Regions from separate parts of the Paenibacillus sp. FSL K6-2862 genome, predicted to be linked through region 2. Evidence: predicted binding sites of a transcription regulator. Region 2 holds the regulator's gene; each other region holds the start of a gene.
The links. Region 2 encodes NrdR, which represses ribonucleotide reductase genes. Its sites were predicted from a motif close to AACACNATATATNGTGTT; they were not measured.
Positions count from the first base shown of each region.

Region 1: a site for NrdR is predicted at 904-921, ahead of MHB82_RS27995 (anaerobic ribonucleoside triphosphate reductase). Genes of this name have one in related genera too.
Region 3: a site for NrdR is predicted at 957-974, ahead of MHB82_RS10450 (adenosylcobalamin-dependent ribonucleoside-diphosphate reductase). Genes of this name have one in related genera too.

Region 1 covers NZ_JBBOSN010000001.1:6,183,893-6,186,166, forward strand. The annotation lists gene MHB82_RS27990 (GAF domain-containing sensor histidine kinase) at 1-587, opposite strand, end outside; gene MHB82_RS27995 (anaerobic ribonucleoside triphosphate reductase) at 970-2,274, shown strand, end outside.
Region 2 covers NZ_JBBOSN010000001.1:2,069,093-2,071,366, forward strand. The annotation lists gene MHB82_RS09675 (lytic transglycosylase domain-containing protein) at 1-70, shown strand, start outside; gene MHB82_RS09680 (alpha/beta-type small acid-soluble spore protein) at 226-450, opposite strand; gene nrdR (transcriptional regulator NrdR) at 564-1,031, shown strand; tRNA gene MHB82_RS09690 (tRNA-Ala) at 1,217-1,289, shown strand; gene MHB82_RS09695 (alpha/beta hydrolase) at 1,586-2,274, shown strand, end outside.
Region 3 covers NZ_JBBOSN010000001.1:2,236,818-2,239,091, forward strand. The annotation lists gene MHB82_RS10445 (DEAD/DEAH box helicase) at 1-702, opposite strand, end outside; gene MHB82_RS10450 (adenosylcobalamin-dependent ribonucleoside-diphosphate reductase) at 1,036-2,274, shown strand, end outside.

The DNA of each region.
Region 1 (2,274 bases), 4.1 Mb from region 2:
CTCATTAGCGCAATCATCTGGGACTTCGTCATCGCTTCCGATTCAGCACGTTCCTTCTCCATCTGCAGCTGTTGTTTCAGCTGCTCCGTATCGTTCAGCTTTTGTTTCTGTATGAGCAAATTGTTCTCCAAGTCAACGACATATCCAAGAAATACTGCCATGGCGTTCAACGTCTTCATATCTGTCTCACGGATAACATAGTCCGGGTTGTCCATTAAACAAATCGTCCCAAAGGTTTCACCCGAACGCCGCATAATGGGTATGCCCACAAAAAAACGGTTACCGAGCGCCTTGGTTACATCCATTGAGCAAGTCAGCGGATGTGCTGCAGTATCCGTTATGGTCAGGTTTTCTTTTGTATTTCGCAGTACCAGACTGCAGTAGGAAGAATCAAATGGAAGTTCACTGCCATTGATAACCAGTTCCTCGTTTCGGTTAAAAGCTTCCAAAATGACATTGGTCGTTCCGTCATTGGTGGCAACAAAGATCGTATTGACCTCCAATATACCGCTTAACACGTCCACGATGTGGGACGCTGCTTCCTGTACATTTTCATAGAAGCCTCTTGTTATCCCTGCCGTTCCCATGATCCACCCCTCAAATCTTAGCTGTATTTCTACATCTTTATCTCAAAATGAATCTATCCTGTATATGAGGGTCAAATTTCTCAAGTTAACTGTCACAACATGTACATATGTGTTTACCACCATAGAAGCCCAAGAGAATCATAGTGCACGAAAACCACTCTTATCCCTAGTGCAGCATAAATAGGAATTATACTCTTCCAGGTTCACTTTGAAAACCATTATCCACTCTCCCTGATGCAGTTCCTGCCGGTAGAAGGTTACGGTGTGAGAATGATCACACCCAAAAATCCACATATAGTTTATAAATGGATAATGCAAATCTACATATAGTGTTTAGATGAAATAACCGATATTATAAATCAATATTTGGGAGGAATCTCACATGAACCTGCTTGAGTATGCCACTCCACCGGCATCCGATCTATTATCCGACCTGGGAAGACGAATAATTGGCGCAGAAGACGCAGACACACTGAGGGAGAACGCTAACCTCAATGGTGATTCGTTCAGCGGCAAGATGAGCAGACTCGGCTCGGAGACAGCCAAGTGGCATGCTCTTCGTCATGTGCTGCCGGAAGAGCTTGCTGCATCTGTGGAGAATGGAGATCTCTACGTTCATGATCTGGATCAGTATGCGCTTGGAACAACCAATTGCATCTTTATCCCGTTTGATCGACTGCTGGCCTCCGGCTTCAATACGGGTAACGGCTCCGTGCGTACCCCTCAGACCATCATGTCGGCAATGGCGCTTGTCGCCATCATATTTCAATCACAGCAAAACAGTCAGTACGGCGGGGTATCCGCCAACAAAATCGACTGGGATCTGGCTCCTTATGTACAACGCTCCTTCCGCAAACATTATCGCAAAGGACAGCGTTTGCTTGGAGAGCACACACAGATTGACGACGAGCATCTGCACCTGGACAGTTCACTGGCACGGGAAGCATGCCCGCGTGCTTTCGCTTTTGCCTGCGAGGAAACAGAACTGGAGACCGGACAGGCTGCCGAATCCCTGATTCACAATCTGAATACCATGAGCAGCCGGGCAGGTGGACAGATTCCTTTTACCTCGCTGAACTATGGACTATGTACCTCAGCCGAAGGCAGGCTTGTATCCCGTTCCCTGCTGGAAGCAACCATCCGCGGCCTTGGTGGCGGGGAAACCCCCGTGTTTCCACAGCATATCTTCCAGTGCAAACAGGGAATTAACCAGGCACAAGGGGAACCCAACTACGACTTGTTCCGACTAGCCGTGACTTGCTCTTCCCGGCGCATGTATCCGAACTTTGTCAACGTGGATGCCTCATTCAACCTGCCTTATTATCGTCCTGAAGATCCGGATACCATCATCGCCACCATGGGATGCCGTACACGTACGCTGGCAGACCGCTTCGGACGCAATCGGCAGAGTGGCAAAGGCAACCTTTCGTTCAACACCATCAATCTGGTCAAACTTGGCATTCGCTATGGCATCTGTCAGGGTGCACGGGCCGTCGCCGACCGTACGGGGTTCTATAAAGCTCTTGAAAAGGTCATGGAACGTGCTGCTTCCGGACTGCTGCACCGCTATCGTATCCAAACGGCACAGCCTGCCAAGGCATCTGATTTCATGATGCGGGAAGGTGTGTGGGAAGGCGGTGAGCAGCTCGCACCAGATGAACCGGTAGCCGAACTATTGAAGCATGGC
Region 2 (2,274 bases):
AACCCGGCACTATGTACAACGAGTCATTTATTATTATAATCAGTATGTAAAGATCTATAATACGTTCTAATGCTAATTGCATGGATTATGCGGTAGTCTAGAGTACAATCGGTTTGATTTGAATTTTGATATCGTATGTCTTATCTAATAGTAGAAGCACAGAGCAGGCCGGTTATTCACCGGCCGCTCCATGCTCCTCTGTCTAAACGTATTACAATGCAGATATTATTGGTATTGACCTGCCAATTGCTGTTCTGCAATTGTTACCAGACGTTTCGTGATGTATCCACCGATCGAACCGTTCTCGTAAGAAGTCATGTTACCTTGGTATCCGTCTTGTGGGATGCTGATTCCGAGTTCTTGAGCAACTTCATATTTCAATTGCTCCAGTGCTGCGGAAGCGCGAGTTACTACCAAGTTGTTGGAGTTACCGTTGCTGTTTTGGGCCATTGCTGTTCACCTCCTCGCGGTTGGTAAAAGTATTATGTGTCTTCAATGCGATTTTCATAACTAGAAGTGACAGGGAATTTATGGTAAAAGAAAAACATGGGAAGTGATCTGAGTTGAAATGTCCTTATTGCGCCTATCTAGGTACAAAAGTGCTGGATTCTAGGCCTGCTAATGAATCAAAATCCATCCGCCGTCGTCGTGAGTGCGAGCAGTGCAGCCGCCGTTTTACAACATTTGAAATGGTCGAAGAGACCCCGTTGATCGTCATTAAGAAAGATGGCAGCCGTGAAGAGTTTAGTCGCGACAAAATTCTCCGTGGTCTTATCCGGGCTTGTGAGAAACGTCCTGTCTCTGTAGAGACGCTGGAGATGATGGTTTCCGAGGTGGAGAAGTCACTGCGCAACACTGCGGAAGCTGAAGTGGAAAGCCGCCAGATTGGCGAGCTGTTGATGGAGCAGTTGTTCCCGGTTGATGAAGTTGCCTACGTGCGGTTCGCTTCCGTGTATCGCCAATTCAAAGACATCAATATGTTCATGAAAGAACTGAAGTCGTTGTTATCCAAAGAGGATCTCGACGATTAAGAAGTGGATTATGGGAGAAGAGCAGTCTGCGCTTGTAATAATGAGTGTTCTTGTCTGTACAGAGGTTGTTCTTCTCCAAACACTTTGCGTTCTGAAAAAGTTATTGACAGCTAAAGCTGCATTTTATATGATATAGGAGTCGCCTGTGAAACTTCGCAGAAGCGGACAAGTACATATATTAATGTGGGGCCTTAGCTCAGCTGGGAGAGCGCATCGCTGGCAGCGATGAGGTCAGGGGTTCGATCCCCCTAGGCTCCATACCGAAAACCTCTTGGTATCCAAGAGGTTTTTTGCTTTTTATGAATTTCTTTTACCCATGTCTGTAGCCAAAATGCTCATATTGTCTTACACCAAATTTTTATGTAAACGCTTAAATGATTGATGGACAAGAGCGAAAGGCTAATGTTATATTGTTTCTATAAGAAACAATATAATCTTCATAAGACACTAAATTTTATTGGATGAGTGGACATGACAATGCTTACTAAATGTGCTCAAGGTTCAATGTTGTGATCTCTTGAATGCTTTAGCACCATGAAAAGGATGGGATGAGTATGAACCACAGTGAGACAACGATTAAATCATTTGACGGAACACAGCTTTATTTCAGCAAGGATACAGCCGAAGATGCGAAGGCAGCGGTGCTCATTGTCCATGGACTCTGCGAGCATGCCGGGCGTTATGATGAGTTAACGAAGCAATTAAACAAACGAGGCTGTAACGTATATCGATTCGACCATCGTGGTCATGCGAGATCTGAAGGAAAGCGTACATTCTACAGTGATTTTCATCAAATCATCGAGGATGTGAATGTCGTAGTTGAGAGGGCTTTGCAAGAGAGCAGTGACCTCCCAGTATTCGTCATTGGACATAGCATGGGTGGATTTGCAACCTCATCATTTGGCACGAAATATCCAGGCAAGGTCAAAGGCATTGTTTTATCAGGAGCACTTACCCGTTACAATACGAAGGTTGCTGGTGAACTGCCGCTTGATCTTCCTACAGGGACGTATATCCCGAATGAGCTTGGCAGTGGCGTATGCAGTGACCCTGAGGTTGTATCCGCTTACGCGAGTGATCCGCTGGTAGAGAAACAAATTTCTGTGGATCTTTTTAATAGCCTAGGGAACGGCGTGGCGTGGTTAAAAGAACATGCCAAGCAGTTTGTGGACCCGGTGCTCGTTCTGCATGGAGCAAATGATGGGTTGGTGAGCGAGCAGGATTCACGTGAATTCTATGGAGA
Region 3 (2,274 bases), 170 kb from region 2:
CAAGTTTATTAGATTGAACAGCTCGCTCATGTCATTTTGTACAGGTGTCGCCGTCAGCAGCAGACAATATTTTTTTCGCAGTTTCAGCATGAATTGATAGTTGGTCGTTTTTTTATTTTTGAGTTTGTGCGCTTCGTCAATAATGATCATGTCATAGTCCGTACTCAGCAAGATGTCCTTATGCGGATCTCGCTTAGCCGTATCCATGGAAGCCACCACCACTTCATTTTGCCAGGAATAGGCTTTTTTCTGTGCAACTGCGGGAATGCCAAACTTTGAATTCAGCTCTCGTACCCATTGAAGTACAAGGGATGCAGGCACGAGAATGAGGACCTTCGATACAAGACCACGGACCATATATTCTTTCAATATCAGACCGGCTTCTATGGTTTTTCCCAGACCCACCTCGTCGGCAAGAATGGCACGGCCTGACATTTCAAATAATACTTTGCGTGCAGTGTCCATCTGGTGCGGAAGCGGGGTCAGTCCCTGCAAATGCTTAAGACACTGTATTTCATCAAAATTGGGAATCAGATTGGTCTCTTCCGCTTGAATACCAAGCTGAAAGAGTCTGTAATCTCCCCAAGGACCGCCTTTATCGAGCCGTGACTCCAATTGGGTCAGCCAGCTGCGATCGAATTCGAGCGGAACGGGCAGTTCTGCTGCAGGTTGATTCATGTGAAGCGGATGTTTCCGGTTCATGGTGATGCCTCCCCTGCCATACATGATGACGTTTTATTCGTAGCTCATAGTATGGACGAATGAGAGGCAGTTCATAACCACCCTCCAAATAAGGTGCGAAATCGAACCTTTACGTCTAAAAAAATTCACAAATTTTGAATGAGAGAGTCTGATGGCGTAAGAGTGAGCTAGTCCAAGTACAGGGCGAATAGAAAGGCTGGCTGTGACTTAAGTCACATGGAAAATCAATATATGGTGTACTATACTGAATATGAATCACTATATGTGGTGTTTCGGCATATTTATACACATAATAGAAATGTAATGGGATTTTTGGGGAGGCTGTCAAACATAATGAATTCGAACAAATTGTCGCACAAGTTGGAAGGATTAAGTGAAAAAATATTTTTGGACCGTTATGCCTGGAAGGATGCTGATCCAAACCATGCCAAGGTAGGAGATGTTGTACTTGTTCTGACGAAAGATGACCCGAAGTTTCCGACAAAGGAAGTGGGGGAAATCGTGGAACGGCAGGGTCAGACGGTGAAAGTGAAGACTCGTAGTGGAGAAACGATCCAGACGGAAGTGGAGAAGCTGACACTTAATATAGAAAAAACACCGGAGGAGATGTGGGACCGGCTCGCGAGAGCGATGGCTTCTGTAGAATCCACTCCGGAAGAACAGCAAATGTGGCAATCCAAGTTCCGGGCTGTCCTGGACGATTGGAAGCTGGTTCCGGGAGGCCGAATTGCTGCTGGTGCGGGTGCTAGCGATGAGCTGACCCTCTTTAACTGTTATGTCATTCCTTCTCCACAGGACAGTCGGGGTGGCATCATGAAAACGTTGACTGAAATGACGGAGATTATGGCTCGCGGTGGCGGGGTTGGCATCAACCTGTCGTCACTCCGTCCACGTCGTGCAGTAGTTAAAGGGGTCAATGGATCTTCCAGCGGTTCGGTATCCTGGGGAGGATTGTTCAGTTATACCACTGGACTGATTGAACAGGGAGGCAGCCGCCGGGGAGCACTTATGCTGATGATGAACGACTGGCATCCGGATGTGATGGATTTTATTACCGTCAAACAAACGATGGGGCAGGTTACCAATGCCAATCTATCCGTATGCGTGAGCAACGCATTTATGGAAGCTGTCAAACAGGACGGGGACTGGGAACTTGTTTTTCCGGATACGAACGACCCCGAGTATGACAACGAGTGGAACGGGGATCTGCAGCAATGGAAGGAAGCCGGGCACCAGGTTATCCATTACCGTACAGTAAAGGCCCGGGATATATGGCGTACAATTATCGAATCGGCCTGGAAATCAGCAGAGCCGGGTGTTGTCTTTATGGAGTATTACAATCAGATGTCCAACAGCTGGTACTTTAATCCGATTATATGTACAAATCCATGCGGTGAACAAGGCCTGCCAGGATGGGGCGTCTGCAATCTATCGGCTATCAACTTATCCAAATTTTACGATGAAACCAGTCATGATGTAGCATGGCAGGAGCTGGCGGAGACGACACGAATTTCGGCGAGATTTTTGGACAATGTGATTGATGCAACACCTTATCATTTTGAGGAAAATCAG